2 regions of the Actinoplanes subglobosus genome follow, and region 1 is predicted to be linked to the other one. Evidence: riboswitches for the same ligand, from Rfam matches in the RefSeq annotation. Region 1 holds a riboswitch; the other holds the start of a gene.
What was found. Region 1 has a riboswitch for thiamine pyrophosphate ahead of ACFO0C_RS11670 (thiamine phosphate synthase). Riboswitches for the same ligand answer to the same signal wherever they lie in the genome.

Region 2: another riboswitch for thiamine pyrophosphate. It lies ahead of ACFO0C_RS46055 (ECF transporter S component); the one in region 1 lies ahead of ACFO0C_RS11670 (thiamine phosphate synthase).

Annotation. Positions count from the first base shown of each region.
Region 1 is NZ_JBHSBL010000012.1:148,379-152,172, forward strand. Features, by position in the region: gene ACFO0C_RS11655 (thiazole synthase) at 1-473, opposite strand, end outside; gene thiS (sulfur carrier protein ThiS) at 475-675, opposite strand; gene thiO (glycine oxidase ThiO) at 672-1,691, opposite strand; gene ACFO0C_RS11670 (thiamine phosphate synthase) at 1,688-2,272, opposite strand; TPP riboswitch at 2,266-2,376, opposite strand; gene ACFO0C_RS11675 (ABC-F family ATP-binding cassette domain-containing protein) at 2,409-3,794, opposite strand, start outside.
Region 2 is NZ_JBHSBL010000035.1:51,420-55,213, reverse strand. Features, by position in the region: gene ACFO0C_RS46060 (ABC transporter ATP-binding protein) at 1-1,071, opposite strand, end outside; gene ACFO0C_RS46055 (ECF transporter S component) at 1,075-1,665, opposite strand; TPP riboswitch at 1,741-1,845, opposite strand; gene ACFO0C_RS46050 (alpha/beta fold hydrolase) at 1,985-2,800, shown strand; gene ACFO0C_RS46045 (DUF6328 family protein) at 2,832-3,335, shown strand; gene ACFO0C_RS46040 (hypothetical protein) at 3,332-3,794, opposite strand, start outside.

The sequences.
Region 1 (3,794 bases):
GGGTTGGAGATGCCCAGGCCGGAGCCGATCGGCGACCCCGCCGGCATCACCGCGGCACATCCGGCGTCGGCGAGCCGGCGGGCCAGGATCGGATCATCACTGGTGTACGGCAGAACGCGGAACCCGTCAGCGACGAGCATCTCGGCCGCTCGCAGGAGCTCGACCCCGTCCGGCAGCAGGGTCCGTTCGTCACCGATCACCTCGAGTTTGATCAGATCCGTCTCGAAGGCCTCACGGGCCATCTGAGCGGTCTTCACCGCGTCCCCGGCGGTGTAGCAGCCGGCCGTGTTCGGCAGCACCCGCACCCCGAGCCGGTCGAGCATCGGGAGCAGTCCCGGCCCGGCCGCGTCGACCCGGCGCAGTGCCACGGTGACCAGCGTCGTCTCGGACGCGGCGATCGCCTCCTCCAGTGCCGCGAGACTGTTCGCCCCGCCGGTGCCGAGGATCAGTCCGTTCTCCGGAAGGAACCCCACGTCAGCCTCCTTGCGCGGCGGTGAGGACCTCGATCCGGTCGCCGTCCACGAGGTCCACCTCCGACCAGGTGGACCGTGGCACGACGGTGCCGTTGACCGCGACCGCCACCCCACGCTGGGCGGCGATCAGTTCCGCGACCAGGGTCGCGACCGAGCAGGTGCCGGGCCGGCTCTGGGCCTGGCCGTTGATCGTCAGCTTCATCGGAACCTCCCGGGGGCGAACGCGTCGAGAATCGGGTCCGCCGAGCCGGTGACCACCAGGTCGGCGATGAGTCGTGCGGTGATCGGGGCGAGCAGGATCCCGTTACGGAAATGGCCGGCCGCGACCACGACCCGGCGGTCGTCGTCGAGGAATCCGAGGATCGGCGCGTTGTCCGGCGTCCCCGGCCGGTGCCCGACGGTGACCTCGCTGAGTTCGTGGTCGGCGAGGCCGGGTACCAGGTCGAGGGCGGCGCGCAGCAGGTCGTGCACGCCTCCCGCGGTCGGTTGCCGGTCACCGCGTTCCTCCTGGGTGGCGCCGACGACGATCTCGCCGTCGGCCCGCGGGACCAGGTAGACGTGGCGTCCGTCGGCGGCACCGTCGATCACGTGCCGGAGCAGACCGGGTTCCCCGCGGAGCCGGAGGACCTGGCCTTTGACCGGCCGGACCGGCAGCCCGGTGAGCCCGCCGGTGTGATGCCCGGCGGCCACGACGACGGCGTCACCCTCCACATCCGACAGGTCTGCGACGCGGCGCGTGACGACACGGCCCGTCAGCCGCTCCCGCAGGGCCGCGACGACCCTGCGGGGATCGACCTGGTGCTCCTCGGCAGCGAACGCCCCGGCCCGTACCCGCGGCGAGATCCCTGGTTCGAGATCACGCACCTGGGAACCGGTCAGCGGAGTCAGCTTCTGGTGCTTCCACTCCCGGGCCGCCTCGGCCACGTCATCCGCGGTGAGGGCGAGCGACAGCGTCCCGGCCCGGTCGTATCCGACGTCCCCGAGCCCGGCCACGAACTCCGGCCACAGCTCATGCCCCGCCTCCAGCAGCCGGGTGAGGTGCGGATACTCGAACGCCGACTCCCCACCCGGCGCGAGCATCCCGGCCGCGACATGCCACGCCCCGTCCGCTCCGTCAGGCGCCGGATCGTAGACGGTGACGTCCGCCCCGCGTCGGAGAAGCTCCGCGGCGATGGACAGCCCGATGATGCCGCCACCGACGACGGCGACGCGGCTCATGGCAGGACCGCCAGGAATTCCGCAACCGCTCCCTTCGGATCCGCCGCGAAGGCGGAGACAGCCGCGACCCCGTGCACCGCGAGCAGCGGCACCCGTTCCGCGGTGATACCGCCGATCGCCAGAACCGGCGTGCCCGGCACCGCGTCGGCGACAGCCGCAACCGCGGCCGGCCCGAGCGGTGGTGGCAGCCCGTCCTTGGTGGACGTGTGGAAGGCCGGCCCGACCCCGAGATAGCTGGCCCCGGCCTCGATGGCCGCCCGCGCGGTCTCCGCCGAACGGCAGGTGCCGCCGATGATCGCGTCCGGCCCGAGCACCCGGCGGGCGGCGGACACCGGCAGGTCGTCGGCACCGAGGTGAACACCGTCCGCGCCGGCCGCGAGAGCGACCCCGACCCTGTCGTTGACCAGCACCATCGTGCCGGCCGGCCGGCACACCGCGAGGGCGGCGCAGGTCAACGCGTACGCCGAAGCGTCGTTGCTCTTGACTCTGATCTGGACAGCCACGTCGGGCAACCCGGCGACACCGCGAACGACGTCGATATCGTCGGTTATGACGTGGATGCGGGGAAACGATGTGCCCATGAGGGACTCCTCCCTGCGCCGGCATTACCCGGATCAGGTTCGACGGTCGGGGGCCGCATCAGCCCCCCTCTCAGCCCGGTGCCCGGACTCCCGTGGGTTGTTGTAACCGGACCATAACCGGTCCGTGACGAGAAAACTAGCGGACGTCCCAGACCGGCTCCGGAACCTCCACCACCTCGCCGTCCCCCCTGAACAGCACGAAGCGATCGAAAGACCTGGTGAACCAGCGGTCGTGGGTGACCGCGATCACCGTGCCCTCGAACCCCTTCAAACCCTCCTCCAACGCCTCCGCCGAGGCGAGGTCGAGGTTGTCGGTCGGCTCGTCGAGCAACAGCACGGTCGCCCCCGACAGTTCGAGCAGGAGCACCAGGAACCGGGCCTGCTGTCCACCGGAGAGGGTCCCGAACCGCTGGTCGCCCTGGGCGGCCAGCTCGTACCGGTTCAGGTGCTTCATGGCGCCCGCCCGATCGAGCCCGGACCGGTGCTCGTCACCGCGCCACAGGATCTCGACGAGCGTCTTCTCCATCAGCTCCGGCCGGTCGTGGGTCTGCGAGAAGTGGCCGGGCCGGACCCGAGCGCCGAGACGGGCCTTGCCGTCGTGCGACACCTTCGCCAGCGGTGCGCCGTCGACCGGTTTGTGCTCCAGGTCGGGGTCGGTGCCACCGGCCGCGAGCAGGCGCAGGAAGTGCGACTTCCCGGTCCCGTTCGCGCCGAGGACGGCGACCCGGTCGCCGTACCAGATCTCCAGGTCGAACGGGAACGTCAGGTTCTCCAGCTCGAGCTGCTCGCAGATGACCGCGCGCTTGCCGGTGCGGCCGCCGCGCAGGTTCATCTTCACCGCCTGGTCCTTCGGTGGCAGCGGCGGCGGGCCGGCCTCCTCGAACTTGCGGAGCCGGGTCTGCGCGGCCTGATAGCGGGAGGCCAGACCGTCGTTGTAGGCGGCCTTGTTCTTGAGCATGAAGACCAGTTCCTTGATCTTCTCGTGCTCCTCGTCCCAGCGGCGGCGCAGCTCCTCCATGCGCTCGTGCCGGTTCATCCGGGCCTCGTGCCAGGAGGCGAACCCGCCCGGATGGGTCCAGGCGCTGCCACCCTCGACGGCGACGACCCGGCTCGCGGTCTCGGCCAGCAGCTCCCGGTCGTGCGAGACGTAGAGGATCGACTTGTTCGACTCGCGCATCCGCTGCTCCAGCCAGCGTTTGGCCGGGACGTCGAGGAAGTTGTCCGGCTCGTCGAGCAGCAGCACCTCGTCGTTGCCGCGCAGCAGCAGGTCGAGGGCGAACCGTTTCTGCTCGCCGCCGGAGAGGGTCCGCACGATGCGGGAACGCGCCTCCTCCCACGGCTTGCCCAGGATCGAGACGGTCACCGTGTCGAAGAGCACCTCGGCGTCGTAACCACCGGCCTCACCCCAGTGGGCGAGCGCGTTCGCGTACGCGATCTGGGATTTCTCGGTCTCGCCGAGCGCCGCGGCAGCCGCCCGCAAGCGTTCTCCGGCCTCGCGGAGCGCCGGTGAGACGAGCGAAAG
Region 2 (3,794 bases), on a different contig from region 1:
TCGCGGCCCGAGAGCCAGCTCGTCGGAGACCTTCGACGTGACGAACTGGTGCTCCGGGTTCTGGAAGACCGACCCGATCCGCCCGGCCAGCGTCGTGGCCCGCCATCGGTGCGGCGGCCGTCGGTCACCGAACGCCTCGACCCGGCCGGACGTGGGAGCGAGCAGGCCACCGAGCACCAGCGCCAGCGTCGACTTGCCGGCGCCGTTGGGACCGGTCACGGCCAGGACCTCGCCACCGTTCGCTTCAATGGTGACGGGGCCGAGACGTCTGCCCACGGCGGCACCCGTAGCCCGTATCAAATGATCTCTTGACGTTGATCTCGTCTTGAGCGGCGGGGTGTGGAAACCCGGAACCCAGACGCCCTCGTCAGCGAGTCTGTCGCCGTAGGCGGCGAAGATCATCTCGGGCGTCCCGTCGGCGCGGACGCCGCCGCCCGGATCCAGGACCACCACCCGGTCGACGAGCGGAAGTGCCTCGGCGACCCGGTGTTCCACGATGATCAGCGTGGTGTCCGCGCCGGTGGCCCGGGCCACCGCGGTGCGGATGAGCTCGGCGCCCGGCGGGTCCAGGTTGGCGGTCGGCTCGTCGAGCAGCAGCAGACCGGGCCGCAGCGCGAGGACCCCGGCGAGGGCGAGGCGTTGCGCCTCACCGCCGGAGAGGGCCGAGGTCGGACGATTGATGGGGTACGGGAAACCGACGCGATCCAGCACGTCGGACACCCGTGGCCAGATCTCACCGGCCGGCACGCCCCGGTTCTCCGGGCCGAACGCGACGTCGTCGCCGCTGCGGGCCATCACCAGCTGGGTCTGCGGGTCCTGGAAGAGGATGCCGACGCGCTCGCGTGCCTTGCGCGGGTCGAGCCCGTCGATGCGGATCGTGCCCTCGGACTCGCCGGAGTCCTCGGGTAGCAGCCCGGCCAGTGCGGCGAGCAGCGTGCTCTTGCCGGCCCCCGAGGGACCGAGCAGGAGCACCCGCTCGCCGTGCCGGATCTCCAGGTCCAGCCCGCGGACCGCCCAGGCGCGGCGCCCGGCGTGCCGCCACCCGAAGTCACGGAGCTGAACGTCACTCATGTCTCAGACGGATGCCCGTTCCCGGCCCGCTTCGAACCGGTCCAGCACGCCGGTCGGAGCGAGCGCCCGGACGAGCGCCCACGAGCCGGCGCCGGCGATGATCGCGCCGCTGATCACGGTGATCACCGCGTACGGGATCCGGTAGGACCACAGGTCCGTCCCGGCGGTGTACTTGACGAAGTCGTAGCACGCCGCGCTGACCCCGGTCAGGGTGCCGGCCAGCACCGCGGCCGGCAGCTTGAAGTTGCGGTAGAGCAGGATCGCGAACGCCAGCTCCGCGCCGAGCCCCTGGAGCAGGCCGGACACGATCGTGTCGACGCCCCACTGGCTGCCGAGCAGCGCGGACACGGTGGCCGCGACCGCCTCGGTGTAGAGCGAGGCACCCGGCTTGCGGACGATCAGGGCGCCCAGGACGGCCGGGACCAGCCAGACGCCGTAGATCAGGGTCTGTGCCGGTGGGAAGAAGGCGAAGGCGCCCTCGGTGACCGACCAGACCGTGCCCCAGGCCCAGAAGATCACGCCGAAGGTCACGGCGATGACGGAGGCGATGACGATGTCTATCGTCCGCCACCTACGGGGATTGATGTCGTTCATTGGAATGCCTCCCAGTGGGTACCGGGAGGAGACGCACGCCGTGTTCCCCCGGGCGGCGATGCCCAGGGCACGACGCGGCTGGAGAGACCGAGCTTCCTGCGCTGGCATTACCCAGATCAGGTACTAGGGTCTGCGGATTTCACCGCACTCTCAGCGCTGTGCGCTCCCCTGTCGGATCGAAGTTTTTTCGCGACCTGCCTCGACTCACGCATCGCCCGAGCGATGCACATCGTCTCCGCCGTCGCGAAAAAGCTTCGTTGGATGTGCTTCGATGACCGTAACACCTGGTTAGCGGCATGCAAACGGGAGGGAAGACGTGATCGAGGTCAAGGCCCGGGGATTGACGTTCGACGTTCACGAGAGCGGCCCGGAGGACGGCGAACCGGTCCTGCTGCTGCACGGCTTCCCGCAGGACTCCCGGGAGTTCGACCTGGTCCTGCCGCACCTGCACGCGGCCGGGCTGCGGACGTACGCGATGGACCAGCGTGGATGCTCGCCCGGCGCCCGTCCGTCCGACGTCGCCGCCTACAGCATGACCTCGGTGACCGCCGACGCGATCGCCGTCCTCGACGCGCTCGGCATCGAGAAGGCGCACGTCGTCGGCCACGACTGGGGTGCGCAGGTGGGCTGGCAGCTGGCCGCCCGCCACCCGGACCGGGTGCGCACCCTGACCGCGGTCTCCGTGCCGCACCCGCGGGCACTGATGCTCGCCGTCCGGGTCCGGCCCAGCCAGAAGGCGCGGCTCGCCTACTTCAAGGTGTTCCAGCGGTCGTTCGCCGAGAAACTGCTGCTCGCCCAGCACGCCCTGACCCTGCGCCTGATGCTGCGGCCGATCGGCATGCGCGCCGAGCAGTACGTGGCGGCGATGCGCGAACCGGGCCGGCTCACCGGCGGCCTCAACTGGTACCGGGCCTTCGACACCGCCCAGGTCGCGAGACTCGGCGTGGTCACGGTGCCGACCACCTACGTCTGGAGCGACCAGGACGGGGTGGTCGGGCTGACCGCGGCACTACGGACCCGGGACTGGGTGCGGGCCGACTACCGGCTGGTGGCGATGCGCGGCGTCAGCCATTGGGTGCCGGAGCAGGCACCGCGGGAGCTGGCCGATGCGATCCTGGCACGCGTCGGCGTTTGACCGGGGGCCCGGCCGGGGAATTCGGCGCGTCATGGCGGTCGATACACATTCCCCCCGAGAGACCGAGAAGCAGCGCTGGGACCGGAACTTCGCCGATCTCCTCCAGGAGCTCCGCGTAGCGCAGACCGGTGTGCAGATCCTTTTCGCGTTCCTGCTCACCCTGCCGTTCAGCAGCGGCTTCCCGAACGTCACAGCGTTCCAGAAGGACGTCTACACGGTCGCTCTGATCAGCGCGGCGTTCGCCACCGCGATGATCATCTCGCCGGTGGCCTTCCACCGGGCACTGTTCCGGCAGGGCCGCAAACCCGAGCTGGTCCGGTACGCCCACAAGATGGCCACCGGCGGCCTGGCGTTCATGCTGATCGCGATGACCAGCAGCGTCCTGCTGATCACCGACTACCTGCTGGACTGGCAGTGGGCGATCCCGCTGACCGTCGTCACCGGTGGCTGGTTCCTCACCTACTGGGCCATCCTGCCGTTCGCCCACCGCGAGTGGGGCGACGACGACGAGGACGCCGCGTCCGCCACGGACTAACGCTTTCGCAGGCCCAGCCGGCGCAGCTCCAGGCCGGCCAGGGCGGCGACCGCGTCGGCGTCGCCGGCCCGCCAGCTCTGCGCGATGTCCGGTCCCAGCTTCGCCAGCTCGGTCAGCGGCTGGGAGGCCAGCGCCCGCAACGCCAGCAGGTCCGGGCCGGCCGGGTCGTCGCGGACCGCCGCGGCCACCCCGGCCCGGCGGATCCAGCGCAGGCGCAGCGGCAGCCAGACGAACAACACCAGCGCCAGCGGCACCGACAGTGCCAGCGCCGGAAGGATCAGTGCCAGCTGCGCGACGAACTCCTGCTGCTGGTGACCGGCGTCGGCGATCGAGCGGGCGGCATCGGCGGCGCCGGTGAACGGCGCGGTCAGCTCGTCGCCGACGATCGGGACCCGGCCCACCTTGCCACCCGCGTCAGCCAGGTTGTCGGCGATGCCGCTGCCGGCGCTCTCCAGCTTC